Regions from separate parts of the Mesorhizobium sp. M1A.F.Ca.ET.072.01.1.1 genome, predicted to be linked through region 4. Evidence: predicted binding sites of a transcription regulator. Region 4 holds the regulator's gene; each other region holds the start of a gene.
The links. Region 4 encodes LexA, which represses DNA repair genes until DNA is damaged. Its sites were predicted from a motif close to TGTTCNNNNTGTGTTCNG; they were not measured.

Region 1: parE (DNA topoisomerase IV subunit B) is a predicted target of LexA. The motif match lies at 1,677-1,694, and genes of this name have one in related genera.
Region 2: EOA32_RS02880 (metallopeptidase family protein) is a predicted target of LexA. The motif match lies at 2,197-2,214, and genes of this name have one in related genera.
Region 3: EOA32_RS30015 (YifB family Mg chelatase-like AAA ATPase) is a predicted target of LexA. The motif match lies at 2,372-2,389, and genes of this name have one in related genera.

Annotation. Positions count from the first base shown of each region.
Region 1 covers NZ_RZSF01000052.1:13,535-19,000, reverse strand. Annotated here, with positions in the region: gene EOA32_RS10540 (type II and III secretion system protein family protein) at 1-485, opposite strand, end outside; gene cpaB (Flp pilus assembly protein CpaB) at 567-1,505, opposite strand; gene parE (DNA topoisomerase IV subunit B) at 1,760-3,814, shown strand; gene EOA32_RS10525 (FUSC family protein) at 3,858-5,466, shown strand, end outside.
Region 2 covers NZ_RZSF01000010.1:16,821-22,286, reverse strand. Annotated here, with positions in the region: gene EOA32_RS02890 (DUF6504 family protein) at 1-1,135, opposite strand, end outside; gene EOA32_RS39590 (hypothetical protein) at 1,077-2,174, opposite strand; gene EOA32_RS02880 (metallopeptidase family protein) at 2,358-2,795, shown strand; gene EOA32_RS02875 (DUF1737 domain-containing protein) at 2,821-3,027, opposite strand; gene EOA32_RS02870 (CoA ester lyase) at 3,083-3,964, opposite strand; gene EOA32_RS02860 (response regulator transcription factor) at 4,502-5,200, shown strand; gene EOA32_RS02855 (HAMP domain-containing sensor histidine kinase) at 5,188-5,466, shown strand, end outside.
Region 3 covers NZ_RZSF01000318.1:2,184-7,649, reverse strand. Annotated here, with positions in the region: partial or broken gene EOA32_RS30020 (malate synthase G) at 1-721, shown strand, start outside; gene EOA32_RS30015 (YifB family Mg chelatase-like AAA ATPase) at 746-2,275, opposite strand; gene gshB (glutathione synthase) at 2,423-3,364, opposite strand; gene EOA32_RS30005 (GtrA family protein) at 3,432-3,806, opposite strand; gene EOA32_RS30000 (glycosyltransferase family 2 protein) at 3,806-4,816, opposite strand; gene EOA32_RS29995 (EAL domain-containing protein) at 5,057-5,466, shown strand, end outside.
Region 4 covers NZ_RZSF01000054.1:17,460-22,925, reverse strand. Annotated here, with positions in the region: gene EOA32_RS10810 (ComEC/Rec2 family competence protein) at 1-2,059, shown strand, start outside; gene lexA (transcriptional repressor LexA) at 2,053-2,787, opposite strand; gene glp (gephyrin-like molybdotransferase Glp) at 2,903-4,108, opposite strand; gene moaC (cyclic pyranopterin monophosphate synthase MoaC) at 4,110-4,589, opposite strand; gene trpC (indole-3-glycerol phosphate synthase TrpC) at 4,592-5,407, opposite strand; gene trpD (anthranilate phosphoribosyltransferase) at 5,409-5,466, opposite strand, start outside.

The DNA of each region.
Region 1 (5,466 bases), on a different contig from region 4:
GAGTTGATCACTTCCTCATTGCCGGAGAAGCGCGACGCGATCTTGCTCGCCTTGTCGGCCGCGACCGCGTCTTCCGCCTCGCCCGAAAGCACCACGCGGCCGTTGGCCGAACCGACCTTGATCTTGGCATCCGGCACGCTGGCGCGGATGGTGTTGGCCAGTTGGTCGGTGTCCAGCGTCACCTCGATGTCGATGGTGCCGACGAGCTGCTTGTTCTGATCGAACAGCGCGATGCCGGTGGTGCCGAGATTGTTGCCCAGCACATAGAAGGACTTGTCGGTCAGCGGATTGACGTTGGCGATCTCCGGATCGCCGATGACGATCTGATAGAAGGCCGCGTTCGTCATGATCGTCTTGGGCTTGCCCTTGGCGACTTTGATCGAGGCGTTCTTGGTCGCCGAGACGTATACGACGTCGTTGTTTGCCTGGGCCGGCGCCCCAAAGGCCAGCATTCCGGCGGCTGCCAGAAAGGCGCCCGCCACCATAGCACGCAGAAGGCGCAGCCCTCTCGTGGTCCGTTCTTTGTTCAGCACATGCATTGTCCCGTTCCCGCCGGTCCCCACCGGCTATTGTTCTTGTTCGTTGGAAGGAACGACGTCTCCGTCGGCGGGCTTGGAGGGAACCTTATATTCCTCCACCTTCGTGCCGCGCGACACGATCACCGTCTTGAACTTCGGCTCTTCCGGCTCCTTCGCCACCGCCTTGACCAGCGAGGCGGCGCTTGCCTCGGCGCCCGCGGCAACCGAGCCGCCGAAGGACGAGATGGTGGTAAGTCCGTTGCCGCTGGCGCTGGCATCGGCGGCGGACCGCAAAGACAGCGACAAGGAGCCGACGGTGCGGGCGAGCGCTACCTTCTGCGCCCCTTCGTTCGTGACCTCGAGGGTCACGGAATTGGCGACCTGCGGCTCGGTCTTGCGCTCGTCCGCGCCCTGCCCGACCGAAAGCACCTTGGCGTCGGACACGACGATTTCGGACGTGACCGTCGAGCCGGCTGCCCCTTGCGCGTTCTTGGACACTTCCTGGATTTCGCCGGCATCGCGCGTCAGCACGACGTCGACCCGGTCGCCCGGCGTGATGAAACCGCCGACGCCGGCGATCTCGTCGGTGCGGATGGTGACGGCCCGCATGCCCGGAGACAGCATGTTGGAAAGTGTGGCGCGGCCGTTCGGTCCCGACAGTTTGGCGAGCAGCACCGGCTCGTTGACTTCGATCGGCGACAGCACAACGCGGCTGCCTTCTGCCAGCAGCTTGTCGATTGTCGGGAAGGCGCCTTGCGGCAGAGAATCCTGCGGCCACGGAATTTCGGTGAGTTGCGACCGGTCGAGCTGCATGCCGTAGCGTAGCGGCGCATTCGCCACGACGATGGTCTTGAACTCGACTTTGGGCTCGTGCGGCACCACGATCGATGCCGTCTTTTGCTCGGACTGGGCCCTCGCCTGGCTTTTGACCCAGAAGTCCGCGGCAAAGATCGAGATCGCGCCGAAAACGGCTGCGATGCCGATCATGGTTATGGCCCTGCCCTTCACAACGAAACCCCTGACGCCCCGTGGTCTTTTGTCGTTGAGGCTCACGCTAGGCGTTAATGTTAAAGAATCAGGAATCCAAAGGGGTGGAGCCCGCCCTATTTCCGGCGGCTTGGTTATCGAATGGTTTTGGAATAAGAGACAGTTTGATCCCTGAACGGAACAGGAACTCGTTCGCCCGCCAAAAGCGTGGCAGTATCGAGGAGTGATTCGCAGTACTGGACTTAATGGCTAGCATGGACGACACCAGCGATCTTTTCGGCAACCCGGAAAAGCAGCCCCAGCAAGTACGCGCGCCCTCGCGGCCGGCCGATCCGCTGGTGCAGGCCGCGAAGCGCTCGGCCGCCGCCCGCGACGGCAGCGAGAGCTACAGCGCCGCCGACATCGAGGTGCTTGAGGGGCTGGAGCCGGTGCGCCGTCGCCCAGGCATGTATGTCGGCGGCACCGACGACAAGGCGATGCATCACCTCTTCGCCGAGGTCATCGATAATTCGATGGACGAGGCGGTGGCCGGCCACGCGACCTTCATCGACGTCGAGCTTTCGGCGGACGGATTTCTTACCGTCACCGACAATGGCCGCGGCATTCCGATCGATCCGCATCCGAAGTTCAAGAAGCCGGCGCTCGAAGTCATCATGACGACGCTGCATTCGGGCGGCAAGTTCGACTCCAAGGTCTATGAGACTTCCGGCGGTCTGCACGGCGTCGGCGTATCCGTCGTCAACGCGCTGTCCGATCACCTCGAGGTCGAGGTCGCGCGCGGTCGCCAGCTCTATCGCCAGCGCTTCTCGCGCGGCGTTCCGGTGAGCGGGCTGGAGCACCTCGGCGAGGTGCACAACCGCCGCGGCACCAGGACCCGCTTCCATCCCGACGAGCAGATCTTCGGCAAGGGCGCCGCCTTCGAGCCGGCCCGGCTCTACCGCATGACTCGCTCGAAGGCCTATCTGTTCGGCGGCGTCGAGATCCGCTGGACCTGCGATCCCTCGCTGATCAAGGAAAAGGATCAAACCCCGGCCAAAGCCGAGTTCCATTTCCCGGGCGGCCTGAAGGACTACCTCAAGGCCACCCTCGGCGACGAATTCCAGGTCACGCGCGAAGTCTTCGCAGGCAAAAGCGACAAGCAGGGCGGCCACGGCTCGCTGGAGTGGGCGGTGACCTGGTTCGGCGGCGACGGCTTTCTCAACTCCTACTGCAACACGATTCCCACTCCCGAGGGCGGCACGCATGAGGCGGGCTTCCGCAACGTGCTGACGCGCGGGCTTCGCGCATATGCCGATCTCATCGGCAACAAGCGCGCCTCGATCGTCACCACCGAGGACGTCATGATCTCGGCCGCCGGCATGCTGTCGGTCTTCATCCGAGAGCCGGAATTCGTTGGCCAGACCAAGGACAGGCTGGCCACCATCGAGGCGATGCGCATCGTCGAAACCGCCATCCGCGACCCGTTCGACCACTGGCTGGCCGACAACCCGCAGGAAGCCTCGAAGCTTCTCGAATGGGTGATCGCGCGCGCCGATGAGCGTGTGCGCCGGCGTCAGGAAAAGGAAGTCTCGCGCAAGAGCGCCGTACGCAAGCTGCGCCTGCCGGGCAAGCTCGCCGACTGTACCCAGAATGCCGCGGCCGGCGCCGAGATCTTCATCGTCGAGGGCGACTCGGCCGGAGGCTCGGCCAAGCAGGCGCGCGACCGCGCCAGCCAGGCGGTGCTGCCGCTGCGCGGCAAGATCCTCAACGTCGCCAGCGCCGGCAACGACAAGCTTGCCGCCAACCAGCAGATTTCCGACCTGGTTCAGGCGCTCGGCTGCGGCACGCGCTCGAAATATCGCGACGAGGACCTGCGCTACGACCGCGTGATCATCATGACCGACGCCGACGTTGACGGCGCGCATATCGCTTCGCTTTTGATCACCTTCTTCTTCCAGGAGATGCCTAACCTGATCCGAGGTGGCCATCTCTATATGGCCGTGCCGCCGCTCTATTCGATCCGTCAGGGCGGTAAGGTGGCCTATGCACGTGACGACGCGCACAAGGACGAATTGCTGCGCACCGAATTCACCGGGCGCGGCAAGGTCGAGATCGGCCGCTTCAAGGGCCTTGGCGAGATGATGGCCTCGCAGCTCAAGGAAACCACGATGGACCCGAGGAAGCGCACGCTTCTCAGGGTCGACGTGATCGATGCCGAGCAGGCGACCAAGGATGCCGTCGACGCGCTGATGGGCACCAAGCCCGAGGCCCGCTTCCGCTTCATCCAGGAACGTGCCGAATTCGCCGAGGCCGACGTGCTGGATATCTGAACGCGGACTGGTCCATAACAGGCTCCGGGACGGAGACTTGCATGTGACCTGGACGCGGCTGAAGGATCTAGCCGGGACACCGTTAAGTGAGCTGACCCAGCCGACGCGCTCGGACTGGATCTTCGCCCTGCGCACGGTTTCTGCCGGGCTGATCGCGCTGCTTGCCGCTTACGCCTTGAAGCTCGATCATCCGCAGTGGGCGATGATGACCGTGTTCATCGTCGCGCAGCCGGTCGCCGGCATGGTGCTGGCGAAAGGCTTCTACCGCCTGCTCGGTACGCTGGCCGGCGGCCTGGCGGCGATCGGCATCACATCGCTATTCGGCACCAATCCCTGGCTCTTGGTGACGGTGCTGGCACTATGGATCGGCGTCAGCACCCTCGTTTCCTCGCTGCTGCGCAATCCGGAAGCCTATGGCGCCGCCCTTGCCGGCTATACAGCGATGATCATCAGCCTGCCGGCATTCGGGCAGGCGCATCTCGTCGTCGATCTCGCTGTCGCGCGCTGCGCCGAAATTGTGCTCGGCATCGTCTGCGCCGGCGTCACCAGCCGGCTGATCCTGCCGAAGCTCGCGGCGGACGCCATCATCTCCAGGCTGAAACGCAGCATTCTCGATCTCGCCGACTACGCCTCAGGCGCCTTTTCCGACGGCGATCCGGCCGGTCTTGCCGCTCTCCAGCGCAAGCTGATCACCGATGCCCAGACACTTGCCGAAATGCGCACCTATGCGCGCCTCGAAGCGCCGAGCTTCGCGACCCGCGCCCATCCGGTCCGGCGCACGATCGGACAGCTGCTGTGGGCGCTCTCGGCGGCCCGCGCGCTGCATACCCATGCCGCGCCGAAGAACGCGACGCTCATCCCTGTTCGCAGCGAGTTGAAGGCAATCGTCGGGGAACTCGCTACGACGCGCGACGCGTTGGACGACACCGGCCCATGGGTGGCCCGGCTCGAGGCAATCGCGATCAGGGCAAGAGAAACGGCGCCGGTGGCCACCGATCCCGGTGAAGACAAGGTCGGCACCATCACCCGCCTCACCATTGCCGCCGATTTCGCGGAGGCGCTGAAGCAGGTGATGCGCGGCTTGGATGCGCTTCGCTCGCCGGTTTCCCGAACGTCTCGTGAGCGGCAGCAGCCGGCCCTGGTCGTGCACCGCGACTATCATGCGGCCTGGCGCAATGCGGTGCGCGCCGCGCTCGCCACGCTTCTGGTGGCCGCCTTCTGGCTGACCACCAAATGGTCGGAGGCGGCGGGCACCGTCATTCTCGTCGCCGTCGTCTCCAGCCTGTTCGCGGCACGTCCCGATCCGGTTCAGTCGGCCTGGGGCTTCTTTACCGGAACGCTCCTCGCTTTGCCTTTCGCTTTCCTCGTCGGCCAGATCGCAATGCCGGCGCTGCCCGGCTTCGGCTGGTTCACCCTCTTTGTCGTGCCGATCCTGGTGCCGGCAGCGCTCGGCATGGCCAATCCGCGGCATGTCGGCGTGGCCACCGCCTTCGCCATCAATTTCTTGGCTTTCCTCAGCCCGCACCAGATGATGACCTATGATCCCGGCCCGTTCTTCGCCGGATCGGCATCGATCCTGGTCGGCATCCTGATCGCCATCGGCGTCTTCATCGTCGTTCTGCCGGCCAATCCCTGGGCCACCGTTGAGCGCA
Region 2 (5,466 bases), on a different contig from region 4:
CGGGCTTCGGCGGCCTGCGCCTTTGCGGCGCCTCCGCGAAAGGAACCGAGGCAACGGCGCGCTCCGGCAGGTGGCTATCGACGACGACCGGCTTCAGCACGGCGGCTTCGCCGAGGCGGGCACGCACGCGATCGGCGAATAAAGCGATGTCGGCGTCATCGTCGCTTGTCTCGCCGGCAAGGTCGCCCTGCAGCATGTCGAAGGCGGCGACCGAAAGCACCGACAGCCGCACGAGGTCGAAGCCGAAGCCGGCATCGATGGTCTGTTCCAGCGCGGTCAGCCGTTCGTGAAACAGCTTTCGGATCAGCTGCGGCTCGCGCATGGGGCGCGAGGTGCCGACCGCGATGCGGCTGACGAGGCCGTCGACGCGAAAGAGGAGAAGGGCGAGCGCCCGCGCCCCTTCGCCGCGGCGCTCGAGGTCGGCCTTCAAGGCCACGGCAAGCCGGCTCACCGACGACATCGAGCGGCTGGTGAGCACGATCGGCTCGGCAAGATGGCGCTCGACCGAGAGCGGTGCCACGGGAAGGCGCGGCGACACCGCCTCGTCGAGCCGGCCGAGCGCCTGGTCGAGGCGCAGAAGCAAGGTGGCGCCGAAGCGGCGGGCGAGCGGCGCGCGGGGTGCGGCCATCACCGCCCCCGCCGTGCGCAGGCCGACGCTTTCCAGGCTGGCGCGGGTTTCCGGCGCGATGCGCAGCGCCGAAAGCGGCAGGGGCGAAAGCAGCGCCGCCTCCTCGCCGCCGGCAACGATGCGGTCGCCGTGGAAGCGCGCCGCCGCCCAGGCGGCGCCCGGCGTCGAGGCGAGGCCGGCGCGAACATCGAAACCCTGCTGGAAGAAACGGGTGAGGATCTCGTCCTGCATGGCCCGCTCGCCACCAAACAGGTGCGTGCAGCCGGTGACGTCGAGAAACAGCCCGTCCTCGCCGTCGATCGCCACCAGCGGCGTGTAGCGGTCGCACCAGTCGGCGAGGCCTTCGAGCAGGCGGCGGTCGGCCTCCGGGTCGGCCTCCACCACATCGATCGACGGATGCATGGCGCGCGCGTCGGCAATGCCCATGCCGCGCTTCAGCTTCAGCGCCTCAGCCCGCTCGTCGAGGGCTGCGATGCGCTGGGCGTTGCTGTCGCGATGGCTGATCACAAGCGGTGGGTAAGATGGGGGCAGGGGATGCGAGGGCCGGGAACGCCAGGACCGCCCCAGACGCTGGCGCAGGATCCGCTCCGCGCAAAGATAGGGGAACCACAGCGACAGAATTCGTTGCCCGCTCTTCCTCGGGCCTTCTTTCGGCAAAAGCGTGCTCATCAGGGTTCCACTCCAGTGTGAATTGTCCGGGCAGGGCCGTGCGGCTCTTGCCGATATCGACGGTGAAGCCGGGGCGGCCGATCGAGCCGGCCAGCGCGCCGGCGAGCGTTTCGCGGCTCGCCGCGGGCGCTGCCGAAACAATGAGGCGCACGGGCGCCGCGGTGGGCTCGGCCTGGCCGGCCTGACGCAGCAAAAATACTGGCCGGCCGGCGCTCTGGGCACGGGCGTGCAGCCGCCGCGTCGCGGTAAGGTCGAGAAGCCGCGGGCTGCCGCGGATCTCGAGGAGGACGGCGGCGAAGGCCGTCATGCGGGCGGCCTCCTCGGCGATCCACAGCGCGTCGACCAGTTTCGGCGCTTCGGAAAACAGCAATTGTTCGGGCTCGATGCCGAAGAAGGCGTTGAGGCCCCTGGCATAGGGAAAGCCGGCCTCGCGGAAAATCTCCGCCGTTCCGATCCAGAGGACCGGCAGGCCCTGCTTCTGTTTAAGGATCAGGCTGGCGAGCGACAGCGCAAAGCCGGCGACGGCGCCGGCATCGCGGGTCTCCAACCCATGGATTTCACTGAGCGCCGCCTTGGGCACGCCGCCGCCGAGGGCGGTGTCGAGGCGTTCTATGCCGGTGTGCAGGAAGGCAGGCGAGGCCACAGCGAGGCCGCGCCGGACGATGGTGATTTCGGGGGTGGCGTCCGATCCCGCGGCATCGCCAGCTATTTGTTTTTCCGCAAGTCCGGACGGAAAACCGCTTCGCACTGTTCCTGGAATCGCTTTTGGCGCGCCGGAAGCCGGCGCTTCCAGGCGCTCGGGCAGCGTTCCCTCGATCTTCGCGATCTGGCGGCGCAGGGCAAAAACAGTTTCCCGCGCCACGGCGCTTATCGCCATGACGTTCACTTCCGGCAGTAGTTGTTCCTGTTATGTTCTTATAGATTCCAGAGGGGCCTGGAAGAGTCAAGCGGAGTCGCAAGGAATTTATTCCTTCGGCTTTCAGCTTCCAAGACCCAGCCAGCCGGGCCCATTTGCCTCGACCGGCGCGAAAGCCTATATGCCGAGGTCAAAGGAAACCTCATGGCCCGCATCTACAAGACCCGCATCTGGCATGACCAACTCTCGCCATCGATGGATGAGATGGAACTTCTGGCGCTGGAGGCCTACGCCCATCTGCCGGAGGAGTTCCGCAAGCTCACCGGCGAGATCATCATCCAGATCGCCGATTTTCCGACCGACGAGATCATGGACGACCTGTCGCTGGAGACGCCCTTCGATCTGCTTGGCCTGTTCGAGGGGCGCGGCATCGCCGAGCGCTGGAACCCGCAAACCGGCGAGGGACCGAACCGCATCACGCTCTACCGCCGCGCCATCCTCGACTATTGGGCCGAGAACGAGGAGACGCTGGGCGACATCGTCACCCACGTTCTGATCCACGAAATCGGCCACCATTTCGGCCTGTCGGACGACGACATGGAGCGGATCGAGGAAGCGGCGGAGCAGGCAGCGGCGGGGTGACGACTGAGAGGGCTGCCGCCCTTTCCTACCACTCGCTGAGCTTGGTGTCGGGCGTATATTCCTGGCCCTCGACATCCTTCACCACGGCCTGGCCGCAGCGCATCGACTTGGTCGTCTTGTCATAGGCATAGGTCGGCGAGCCGAACAGGTGCCAGCCCTTGTTCAGGGCCGAAGTCACCTTATGGCAGAAAGTGGAATCGTCCGGACCGGACAGAAAGCGGTAGAGTTTCATTTTCGACCCTGTCGTGACCAATGCTTGTCTATCTTCCTGGAATCGCTCGAGCGCATCATGCGCCGATGATTGCGGCCTTCGCCAGAAGTTTCTCGGCTTCCGCCAGATGCAGCCGCTCGACCATGCGGCCGTCCAGCGCAATGACGCTTTTGCCGGCATTTTCGGGCCGTGAGAACGCCTCCCTGATCGCGCGCGCCCTGGCCAGCGCCTCCGGCGCCGGCGCAAAGGCGCGGTTCGCGGGCTCGATCTGGGCGGGGTGGATCAGCGATTTGCCGTCGAAACCCATGGCGGCCGCCTCGGCGCATTCCCGCGCCAGGGCGTCCAGGTCGCGAAAGTCGTTGGCGACGCCGTCGATCACGTCGAGGCCGCCGGCGCGGGCGGCGAGCACAAGCTGCAGCAGCCAGGGCGTGAGATAGCGTCGGTCGGGCGTTGCCAGAATGCCGGTCGCTTTCACCAGATCGTTCGTTCCGGCAACGAAACAAGCCAGGCGAGACGCCTGATCGCGGCCAAGCTCGGCGATGGCGCCGACGTTGAGCAGCGCCTTGGGCGTCTCGATCATTGCCCACAGTTTAACGATATCCGGCGCGAAATTGTCGTCGAGCAGGTCGCCGGCCTCGAGGATGTCGCGCGGCGTGCCGATCTTGGGCAAAAGAATGCCGTCGGGCTCTGCCTTGGCGACGGTTAACAGGTCGTCGATGCCCCATTCACTGCCGAGCGGATTGATGCGCACCACCATCTCGCAGCGGCGCGCCGGCCGCGCGGCGAGGATGCCGGTAAGCTTGTGGCGGGCGGAAACCTTGTCGGCCAGCGCCACGCCATCCTCGAGGTCGATGATGACGGTATCGCAGGCGAGCGAGGGGATCTTGGCCAGCGCCTTGTCTTTTGAAGCGGGCACGTAGAGCACCGAGCGGCGCGGGCGGTAGGTGTCAGAGGTCATGGCCGATCTATGCAGGCTGGAGACGAGTGAGGCAAGGCGCGGCACCATAGAACTCATTTGCGTTCTGGCTAATTGTCGAAGCGAAGCCGGCGATGGCAGCGCCCCTCTCCCCGTCACTATACGGGGAGAGGATGCCGGCAGGCAGGTGAGGGGCGGCGCCAGCCTGAAACGACTTTGCTCCTGCACGAAATCTGCAAATCCTTGCGGAAAACCTCCTCCAATCCGCCGCGCGCTTTCCGCAGCCGCCGGCGAAACAGGCGGCATGCGAACACATCACAGATCCCGCTGGTCCCTGCCCCGGCGCCTCCGCAACGAAGGCTGGTGGTTGGTCGAGCCGCAGAGGCCGCGCATAACGGCGGTCATGCTTCCTTTCATCCCAAGATCACGGCTGCGGCATGCCATGCGAGCGGCGGCGCTCGGGACGGTTCGGTCTTGACGCCAGCTTTCACGACTGGCGGCCTTTGCGCGCTCTCGACAAGCACGGCCCGCTTGCTAATCCTGTCATGACAAAACCGTATTCAGCGAGCTGCCGATTCCATGCCGCACAACATCCTCGTCGCCGACGACGATCCGCATATCCGCGAGATCATTTGCTTCGCGCTGGAAAAGGCCGGCATGAAGACGGCCGCCGTCGCTGACGGCGCCGCCGCGCTGCAAGCGGTCGAGCGCCGCGCGCCCGACCTCATCGTGCTGGACATCGGCATGCCGGAAATGGACGGGCTGGAGGTCTGCCGCAGGCTGCGGCAGCGCTCCGACGTGCCGGTGCTGTTCCTGTCGGCCCGCGATGAAGAAATCGACCGCATCCTCGGCCTTGAAATGGGCGGCGACGACTATGTGACGAAACCGTTCAGCCCACGCGAGCTGGTTGCCCGCGTCAACGTCATCCTGCGGCGGGCGCGCCCGGCGGTGGTGGAGGAAGACGCTGACGACCGTCGGTTCGCGCATGGCAAGCTGGTGCTGGTTCCGGCAAGCCATGCGGCGAGCTTTGAAGGCAGGCCGCTCACCCTAACAGCGATCGAGTTCGCGATTCTGAAAGGTTTTCTTGGCCGCCCGCAGCATGTGCTTGGCCGCGATGCGGTGATGGCCAATGCTTACCAGTCCAACATCCATGTCTCGGAACGCACCGTCGACAGCCATATCCGCAACATCCGCGCCAAGCTGGCGGCGGTCGGCTGTTCGGATGCGATCGCGACCGTGCATGGCGTCGGCTTCCGGCTCGGCCGATGCGGTGGCTGAGCAAGGAGAAATGGCGGCCCAGGCTCGCCACCGTGGTCGTCGCCATCCTGATCGTGGTGATGGCGCTGCCGCTGGTCGGGCTGTTCTTCTTCCGGCTCTATGAAAACCAGCTGATCCGCCAGACCGAGGGCGAGCTCATCGCACAGGGCGCGGTGATTGCCGCCGTCTATGCCGATGCGGTGCGCGCGGCCGGCATTGCACCGGAACGGTTGGGAACGCCGATCTCGGCGGATCCGGCAAAGGACAATAATTACCCCTATCAGCCG
Region 3 (5,466 bases), on a different contig from region 4:
TTCCGCCTATGAGGCGTGGAACGTCGACACCGGCCTGGAATGCGGGCTCGCCGGCCACGCCCAGATCGGCAAGGGCATGTGGGCGATGCCGGATTTGATGGCGGCGATGCTGGAACAGAAGATCGCGCACCCCAAGGCCGGCGCCAACACCGCCTGGGTGCCCTCGCCGACCGCGGCGACGCTGCACGCCACGCACTATCATAAAGTGGATGTGCACGCCGTGCAGGCGGCGCTGAGGAGCCGGCCGAAGGCCAGGCTCGACGACATCCTGTCGGTGCCCGTGGCGGTGCGGCCGAACTGGACCCCGGACGAGATCCAGCGCGAGCTCGACAACAACGCGCAAGGCATTCTGGGCTATGTCGTGCGCTGGATCGATCAGGGCGTCGGCTGCTCGAAAGTGCCCGATATCAATGATGTCGGCCTGATGGAAGACCGCGCCACGCTGCGCATTTCCTCGCAGCACATCGCCAACTGGCTGCGCCACAAGGTGTGCTCGGAGATCCAGGTCCGGGATTCGCTGCAGCGCATGGCGGCGATCGTCGACCGCCAGAATGTCGGCGACCCGCTCTACCGGCCGATGGCGCCCGACTTCGACAAGTCGATCGCCTTCCAGGCCGCCTGCGACCTGGTATTCAAGGGGACCGTTCAGCCCAACGGCTACACCGAGCCGGTGCTGCATGCGCGCAGATTGGAGCTGAAGGCGCAGGACCGGGCGGGGTAGCGCCGGAAATCCGCGCCAGGGACCTTACGCCGCCTGCGCCATGCGCTCCGCGCTCATGCGGTAGGAGATCGCCTCGGCGAGATGGATGCGGCCGACGGTTTCGCTGGCGTCGAGATCGGCGAGCGTCCGCGCCACTTTCAGCACGCGGTGATAGGCTCGCGCCGAGAAGGCGAGCTTTTCGCTGGCGTCCTTGAGCAGCGTCAGCCCGGCGGCGTCGGGCCTGGCGATCGCCTCGACGACCGAAGGCGGGCAGTGCGCGTTGGTGGTGGCCGCCGCACCCAGCCTTTCCAGCCGCTCGCGCTGCATGGCCCGGGCGCGCGCCACGCGCTGCGCCACAGCGGCACTGGCCTCGGCCTTGTCCGGCCGGATCAGGTCGCTTGCCGAGACTGCCGGCACTTCGATCCTGAGATCGATGCGGTCGAGCAGCGGGCCGGAAATGCGCGCCTGGTATTCGGTGCGGCAGCGCTCGCCGCGCAGGCAGCGATAGCCGGGCTCGCCCGACATGCCGCAGCGGCACGGGTTCATCGCCGCCACCAGCTGGATGCGCGCCGGATAGGTGACGCGGTGGTTGGCGCGCGCGATCACGCAGTCGCCGGTCTCCAGCGGCTGGCGCAGCGCGTCCAACGTCTGCGGCGTGAATTCCGGGAACTCGTCGAGGAACAGCACGCCGTGATGCGCAAGCGACACTTCGCCCGGCCGCACGCGCAAGCCGCCGCCCACCATCGCCGCCATCGACGCCGAATGATGTGGCGCGCGGAACGGCCGTCGGTCTGTCAGCTTGCCTTCGCCGAGCTCGCCCGCCACCGACGCGATCATCGAGACTTCGAGCAGCTCCTTCGGCGCCAGCGGCGGCAAGATCGAGGGCAGCCTTTGCGCCAGCATCGACTTGCCCGAGCCCGGCGGTCCGACCATCAGGAGATTGTGGCCGCCCGCCGCCGCCACTTCCAGCGCCCGCTTGGCGCTTTCCTGGCCCTTGATGTCGGCAAGGTCCGGCAGATCGCGCGCGGCGACCTGGATGCCTGCCTCGGGACGCGACAGCACCTGGGTGCCGCGAAAATGGTTGGCGATGGCGATCAGGCTGCGCGGCGCCAGGATATCGAAATCCTTGCCGGCCCAGGCTGCCTCCGGCCCGCAGGCGAACGGACAGATCAGCCCTTTCCCTTCGGCGTTGGCGCCGATCGCCGCCGGCAGCGCGCCGGCGACAGCGGCAATGGTGCCGTCGAGCGACAATTCGCCGAGCACGACATAGCCGGCCAGCATATCGCCAGGAATGGCGCCGAGCGCGGCCATCAATCCGAGCGCGATCGGCAGGTCGTAGTGGCTGCCTTCCTTGGGCAGGTCCGCCGGCGCGAGATTCACCGTCACCTTTTTCGACGGCATCGACAGGCCGGACGCATGAAGCGCGGCCTGCACGCGTTCCCGGCTCTCTGCCACCGCCTTGTCCGGCAGGCCGACGATCTGCATCCCGACCTTGCCCGGCGCGATCATCACCTGGACATCGACCGGCACGGCCTCGATGCCCTGGAAAGCCACCGTGCGAACCCGCGCTACCATCTTGTCTCAAGCCCCCGGATACCGGCTCGCTCGCCGGTCCTGCGATCAGGCGGCGAGCGGGTTTGGTTTAGACAACCACAGATTTTCGGCTTAAGCAAGAACATTACGGGAACATAATGGTCCCGCCCACGGGGCAGCTGAGAGGCGCTACTTCCGCTTTCCTTCCACGCAGTCCCAGAACAGGGCAGCAATGTCCGCGCCGCCGAAGCGCCGCACCTCGCGCACGCCGGTCGGCGAGGTGACGTTGATCTCGGTCATGTAGTCGCCGATGACATCGATGCCGACGAGGATGAAGCCGCGTTCCCTGAGCGCTGGCCCGATGCGGGCGCAGATCTCGCGTTCGCGCTCCGTGAGCTCGGTCTTCTCGGCGCGGCCGCCTACATGCATGTTGGAGCGCGAATCGTGCTCGGCCGGCACGCGGTTGATGGCGCCCACCGGCTCGCCGTCGATCAGGATGATGCGCTTGTCGCCCTTGCGCACGTCCTTGAGATAGCGCTGCACGATATAGGGCTCGCGGAACAGCTGGCCGAACATTTCGAGCAGCGAGGCAAGGTTGCGGTCGGCCTCGTGCAGATGGAAGATGCCCGCCCCGCCATTGCCGTAGAGCGGCTTGACGATGATGTCGCCGAACTCCTTGCGGAAGGCGGCCACCTCCTGCGGGTCCTTGGTGATCAGCGTTTCCGGCATCAGGTCCGGGAATTCGGTGACGAAGATCTTTTCCGGGCTGTTGCGCACCCAGGCCGGGTTGTTGACCACCAGCGTCTTCGGATGGATGCGTTCCAGAATGTGGGTTGTGGTGATGTAGTTCATGTCGAAGGGCGGGTCCTGCCTCAGCAGCACCACGTCCATCTCCGACAGATCGGTGCGCACCGGCTCGCCCAGCGAATAATGGCTGCCCTTCTCGTCGCGCACCTGCATCTCCTCGGCGCGCGCGAACACCTTGCCGCCCCGCATCGACAGCCGGTCGGGCGTGTAGTGGAAAAGCTGGTGGCCGCGCCGCTGCGCTTCCAGCGACAGCGCGAACGTGGTGTCGCCGGCGATCGACACCGTCGAGACATGGTCCATCTGGACGGCGATTTTCAACGGCATCTCGGGTCTCCGGCAATCTCTGTCGCCGATATAGGGAAATCGGCGGCTTCTGCCAATCGGCCAGAGATTATCGGTCGAAGACCAGCCGGGAATAGCCGACGAAGGACAGCGCCATCGCGACCAGCGAGGCGACCGTCAGCGCTGCCAGCGGCGCCAGGGAGGGCAGCGCGAACAGAAGGGCACAATAGATGAGATAATTGACGATGCTGGTGGCGACGCCGACGCCGCCGTAGCGCGCGCCCTCCTGCGCGATGCCTCGGCTCGACGGCGCAAAGGTCAGATGCCGGTTGATCTGCCAGGTGACGGTGAGCGCGAAGCCGATCGACAGCACGCGCGCGGCCAGCGGCCCGAGCGGCGTGACGGAAAGCAGCAGCCAGAGCGCGGCCGCATCGGCAACGAAGCCGATGCCGCCGGCAAGCACGAAGCGGCCAAGCCGGACCATCACGCGGCTCGCGAGGGCTTGCCCGGCTCCCTCTTCCGGGAGGCCTCGCCGTTGAAGCCCGCGCGTCGCTCGATGCGGCCGGCAGGGATGGAAAGATAGAAGATGCGCTTCTGTTCGGCCCGGCCGCGCGACACCGAATCGAGGATCAGCCCGGTGACCATCGCCAGCATGGACAAGAGGAGCAGGCCAACGGACAGCACCCAGGTCGGCATGCGCGGAACAAGTCCTGTCTCGGCGAACTCGATCAGCACCGGGATCATCAGCCCGATGCTGGCCGCCAGGAAGAACAGGGCAAACGTGCCGAAGAAACGCAGCGGCTGCGTCTCCTTCACCAGCATGGCGAACATCCATAGGATCCTGGCGCCGTCGCGGAAAGTCGACAGCTTCGACGATGAGCCTTCCGGGCGGCGGCCGTAGTCGAGCGCCATCTCGTTCACCGGCAGCTTGAGCTGCGAGGCATGGACCGACATCTCGGTCTCGATCTCGAAGCCGCCGGAAACCGCCGGGAAGCTCTTGACGAAGCGCCGCGAAAAGACCCGGTAGCCGGAAAAGATATCGGTGAAATCGGCGCCGAACAGGCCCTTGTAGAGCCGGTTGAAGATGCGGTTGCCGAAGGCGTGGCCGGAGCGGCCGGCGTCGTCGGTGACGCCGCGCCGGGTGCCCACCACCATGTCCGAGCGCTCGGTCAAAAGCGTGTTGATCAGCTGCGGCGCATCTTCCGGCGCGTAGGTGCAGTCGCCGTCCGCCATCACATAGATGTCGGCGTCGATGTCGGCGAACATGCGGCGCACGACATTGCCCTTGCCCTGGCGCGGTTCGCGCACGACGACCGCGCCGGCCGCGCGGGCCCTGAGCGCGGTCAGGTCCTTCGAATTGTTGTCGTAGACATAGATCCTCGCGGAGGGCAGCGTCTCGCGGAAGCGCCGCACGACCTCACCGATCGTCAGCTCCTCATTGTAGCAGGGCAGGAGCACGGCGATCGCCGGCTCGTTGCGGACCTCGTGCGGCATGCCTGTCTCCGGTGCCCGAGCCCAGCCGACCAGCCGCGCCAAGCCGGCGTCTCCGGGCCGCTTTACTATTTATTGAAGCTGTTAATGCCCGGTTTAAGCCTCCACCGCCAAAGACCCTGGACCGCCAGGCGTGGCGCCAAGACCCTTTTCCGCATCTTCAGAAAATCGATTTTCCGATACCTTTCCTAAACGCTTTGCTGCCAGTCTGGTCACAAATTCCCCCGTCAGAACAGGAACATGATGCAAACGACGTTTGGCACCGGGCAGCCAGGCAGGGAAAACGCGGATCTGGCCTTCACCGATCCGCTGACCGGACTTGGCAACCATCGTCGCTTTTACGACAAGGTCGATCGCCTGATCAGCGACCGCGCCGACGATCCCGCGCCCTTCACCGTCGGCATTCTCGATCTCGATGGCTTCAAACCCATCAACGACCTGTTCGGCCACAAGGCCGGCGACGACATCCTGATCCAGGTGGCTATGCGCTTGCGTGCCTCGATGGATGGCTATTCGACCGTCTGTCGCATCGGCGCCGACGAGTTCGCCTTCCTCTACCCGATGGTGTTCAGCGAGGAGCAGGCCGCCGAAAAATCGCGCATGCTGATCGAGATCCTGTCGGCGCCCTATGATGTCGGCGAGCGCACCGCCAG
Region 4 (5,466 bases):
CGCGGCCGTTTCGCGTCCCTGGCTGAAGACACACCTGGTCTTTATGGCGGCTCTGTTTTGCGCGCTGGGCTTCGTCGCCGCGAAGGTCGAGACCTGGCGCGCCGCAACACCGATGCTCGGCTCCGAAATCCAGACGCGGCTGACAGGCCGCGTCGCCGTCGCCGAGGAAATGGCCAATGGCCGCGTCAGGCTGACCATCGATCTCGTCTCGACAGCGCATCCAAAGCTGCGCTACGCGCCGGATCGCGTCAGGCTCTCGGCACGCAGGATCCCGGCCGGCATGAAGGCCGGATCGCTGGTTACGGGTTACGCACGGCTCCTGCCGCCGACCGGGCCGGTCCGTCCCGAAAGCTATGATTTTTCCTTCGACAGCTATTTTTCCGGCATCGGCGGCAGCGGATTTTTCCTCGGCGACCCGAAAGTCATTTCGCCAACGGACCCGATCGCTCAGACGAGCATCGCCTCGGCCATCGAGAACGCGCGCGAAAACATTGCCGACCACATCAGAAGCACCGTCGGCGGACCCGAAGGCGAAATTGCCGCCGCACTGATCGTCGGCGTGCGCGCCGGCATTCCGGAGGACATCAACGAGGCGATGCGGCGGACCGGCATCTATCACATCATCTCGATTTCGGGCCTGCACATGGCGCTGGTCGCCGGCACGGTCATGCTTCTGCTGCGCGGCGCCTTTGCGCTGTTCCCGGATTTTTCGTCACGCCGGCCGGTGAAGAAACATGCCGCGGCAATCGCGCTTATGTCGATCGCCGCCTATCTCGTCATCTCCGGCGTGGTGGTCGCCGCCGAGCGAAGCTTCATCATGCTGGCCGTCATGCTGATCGCCGTGCTTTTTGACCGCGCCGCGCTGACGATGCGCAACTTGGCGATCTCGGCCATCGCCGTCATTCTGGTGTCGCCGCATGAAGTGGTTGGCCCGAGCTTTCAGATGTCGTTCGCGGCAACCGCCGCTCTTGTCGGCGCCTATGCCGGCTGGTCCGACTACCGCGCCGGCAAGGTGAGAGCGCCGCCGGCAAAGCGTTCGTTCCTGCGGTTCATGTCGCATAAACTGGCAGTCGGAGCAGGTGGCGCCGCAATGACGTCGATCATTGCCGGAAGTGCCACAGCGCTGTTTGCCATCTGGCATTTCCAGCGCGTCTCGCCGCTCAGCCTGCTGGCCAATCTCGCGATCATGCCGATCGTCACGGTCGTGATGTTTCTCGCCGTCGCCAGCGCGGTCATGATGCCGTTCGGCTTCGACGGGCCCTTCCTCTATTTGATGGGCAAGGGCCTGACGGCGATGATCGCGATCTCGGCGTGGCTTTCGGAGTGGTCGCCGGTCGATGCCGTGGGCCTGATCTCGATCCATTCGGTGCTGCTGGCGACGATCGCGCTCGTCATCGCCACGATGGCGACTACCTGGCTGAGGCTGGCCGCAATTCCTTTGGCAGTCGCGGCCGTCATGATCATCCCGCAGGTGCGCACGCCGGACCTGCTGATCTCGGAGGACGCGCATCTGGTGGCGATGCCGATCGGCGGCGGCGAACTCGCCGTCAATCGTGCCCGCTCCAACGAGTTCACCACCGATAACTGGAAACGCGCGCTCAAGGCCGAAACGATCGTGCCGCCGGAGACATTCGCCAAGGGCACGCTGGACATAGCCGATCCCGTCGACTTGCCGCCTGGATCGCCCTTTTACTGCACGGGCGATCTCTGCATTGGCCGGCATCCATCGGGCGCGATCGTCGCGCTCGCCGAGAACCGCGAAGCTTCCCGACCTGCCTGCGACTTTGCAGACCTCATCGTCATCAACGACGCCACGGCCTACAATCCCTGCCGCGATCCACGTATCCTCGTCGTCACCAAGCGGCAGCTCGCGCGCGACGGCAGTGCCGCCGTCTTCTTCGATCCGCAATCGGCGACGGCGCGAGCATCCATTCAATACGCCGTCGAAAAACCGTACCGCCCTTGGCACGAACAGCGGCGCTACTCGCGTGAGGCGAGGGGGTTAGCGCCTTACAAGAAGCCCGAGAAGCCGGAAGCCAAGCCGCAGCCCCCTCAGTAGCGGCGGATGAGCCCCACCAGCTTGCCTTGAACCTTGACGCGATCGGGACCAAAGATGCGGGTCTCATAGGCCGGATTGGCAGCCTCGAGCGCGATGGAGGCGCCCTTGCGGCGGAAGCGCTTCAGCGTCGCCTCCTCGTCGTCGACCAGCGCCACGACGATCTCCCCGGGGCTCGCAGTGCTGGCGTTGCGGATGATGACCGTATCACCATCGAAGATGCCGGCCTCGATCATCGAGTCGCCTTTGACCTCGAGCGCGTAGTGCTCGCCGCCCGCGATCATGTCCGGCGGCACTGTGATCGAATGCGTCTGGTGCTGGATGGCGTCGATCGGCACGCCGGCGGCAATGCGACCCATCACCGGGATGGAGACGGCTGAAACGGCGTCGTCGTCATTGCTGGGCGTCGGCGTGCGGGCGGGCGCCGCCGGTTTGATCTGGCGGCCGAGATTGCCTTGGCCACCCTGGATGACGCTCGGCGAGAATTTCTTCGCCGCATTGAGGCCGGGCGCGATCGAGTCAGGCAGGCGCAACACTTCGAGGGCACGCGCCCGGTTCGGCAGCCGGCGAATGAAACCGCGCTCCTCCAGCGCCGTGATCAGGCGGTGGATGCCCGATTTCGAGGCAAGGTCGAGCGCTTCCTTCATCTCGTCGAAAGACGGCGGAATGCCACTTTCCTTGAGCCGTTCATGGATGAACATCAGCAGTTCATGTTGTTTGCGCGTCAGCATGGCGGCCCCCATGGGTTCTGAAACCAGAATCGAAAAACAAACCCAGAACAAACACTATCTGTTCCAGTTGTGTTCCGCAACCGTTTAAAGTTTAGTGAATGTGTTGACGTTTTGTTCAGCGTAACATCAGAACGCTGCACTCCTCGCCGGCTTCAGCCGCCGGTGCGAAGGGTGGGCGCACGATCAGGCCATTGGCATCGGCGAGCAACCTCAACATCGAGGAATCCTGGATGCCGAACGGTGTTGCGATCAACGCCCCCGCATCTTCGCGGACCACGGCGCGCACATAGTCCTGCCTGAGATCGTTGGCGTGCATTGCGACGCCTAACCGGGCCGTGCGGATTTCCTGCCGGCAGGACCGGCCGCCCAGCCGCGCCAGAAGCGGCTTCAGGAACAGCTGCGAGCAGACCAGGCTTGCGACCGGATTGCCGGGCAGGCCGATGCAGCGAATGTCGCCGAGCCGGCCAAACATCAGCGGCTTGCCGGGACGCATGGCGATCTTCCAGAAGTCAAGCTGCATGCCTTCGCCGGTCAGCACGTCATGGATCAAGTCGTGGTCGCCGACGGAGGCGCCGCCAAGCGTGACGATGACGTCGGCGCCGGCCTTGACCGCCTTCTTGACCAGGGCCGCAATCGCGTCCTTGCGGTCGGCGGCGATGCCGAGGTCGAGCGCGCGCGCGCCGACCGACTGGGCCGTAGCTGTGACGCCATAGGCATTCGACGAGATGATCTGGTCGGGGCCGAGCGCGCTGCCCGGCGGCAGCAATTCGTCGCCGGTGGCGATGATGGCGAGCAGCGGCTGCCGCACCACGTTGAGACTCGGATGGTTGGCCGATGCCGCCAGCGAAAGCGCCGCCGGATCGAGCTGGCGGCCTTTTTCGAGGAGCAGGTCGCCCTCGCAGAAGTCGAGGCCGCGGCGACGGACGTTTCGTCCCTCCGCGGTCGGCTCGGTCACTTCGATGCCGCCGCCGCCGAGATCGCGGACATTCTCCTGGATAACGATGGTATCGGCGCCTTCGGGGAGCGGCGCGCCGGTGAAGATGCGCACGGCCTCGCCCTTGCCGACAGAGCCGGTGAAGCCACGCCCGGCGGGGGCCATGCCGATCACGGAGAGCCGGGCCGGCGCCGAGGCTACGTCGGCGGCCCGTACGGCGTAGCCGTCCATCGCCGACGCATTGAAGGGCGGCTGGGTGCGCAGAGCCACCACGGGGTCGGCCAGGACCCGGCCGGCCGCGTCGGCCAGCGGCACGCTTTCGCCTGGCAGCGCGGTCGCGCCGTCCAACAGGCGTTGGAGCGCCTCGGCGACCGGAAGCAAAGCCATGCTAAGGACCTGCCTTGTAGTCGCCCGACTTGCCGCCGGTCTTCTCGACCAGCCTGATGCCGGAAATTGCCATGGCGCGGTCCGCTGCCTTGGCCATGTCGTAGATGGTGAGGCAGGCAACCGACGCCGCGGTCAGCGCCTCCATTTCGACCCCGGTCTTGCCGGTAACCCTGGCAAGCGCGGTGACCCTCAGGCCGGGAAGCGCGTGATCGGGCTCGATCTCGACGGCAACCTTGGTCAGAAGGAGGGGATGGCAAAGCGGGATGAGCTCATGCGTCTTCTTGGCCGCCATGATGCCGGCGAGGCGCGCCGTGCCAAGCACGTCGCCTTTCTTGGCGTCGCCGGCCAGGATCATCTCCAGCGTTTCCGGCTGCATGGTGACATACCCTTCGGCGATGGCCGTGCGCGTCGTCTCGGCCTTGCCGCCGACATCGACCATGTTGGCTTCGCCCTTGGCGCCGAGATGCGTAAGCGCAGGCATCCTCAAACGGCCTCGGCCGGCGCCTTGCCCGTCAGCAGAAGGGCGGTCGCGGCGGCCACGTCGGGCTGCCGCATCAGGCTTTCGCCAACCAGGAAGGTGCCGATCTTGCTCTTTTCCAGCCGGCGGCAGTCCTGATGGGTGAGGATGCCGCTCTCGCTGACCAGCAGCCGGTCGGCCGGGACCATGGCGGCAAGCCGCTCGGAAACGTCGAGACTGGTTTCGAAGGTTCTCAAATCGCGGTTGTTGATGCCGATCAGCCGCGACGAGAGGCGAAGCGCGCGTTCCATCTCCTGTCCGTCATGCACCTCGACCAGCGCGTCCATGCCGAGATCGAAGGCCGTGGCTTCCAATTCACTGGCCAAGGCGTCGTCGACGCTCGCCATGATGATGAGGATCGCGTCCGCGCCCCAGGCGCGGGCTTCATGAACCTGATACGGGTCGAAGAGGAAATCCTTGCGCAGGGCGGGCAGGCTAACGGCGGCGCGCGCTGCGGTCAGAAAGCCGGGCGCGCCCTGGAAGGACGGTGCGTCGGTCAGCACCGAAAGACAGGCAGCACCGCCTTGCTGGTAGGCCCTGGCGAGCGCCGGCGGGTCGAAGTCGGCGCGGATCAAGCCCCTGGAAGGGCTGGCCTTCTTGATCTCCGCAATCAGCGCGAAGCCGCCGGCCTTCCGCTTGGCCTCAAGCGCCGCAAGGAAGCTGCGCGGGGGTTCCGCATCCTTGGCCTTCGCCTTGACCTCGGCAAGCGGCGCGCTGAGCTTCGCGGCGGCGATCTCATCGCGCTTGTAGGCTTCGATCTTGCGCAGGATATCGGACAAAATTCTAACCGTTCGAAATCTCGATGAGCTTGTCGAGCACCGCCAGCGCCCGGCCGCTGTCG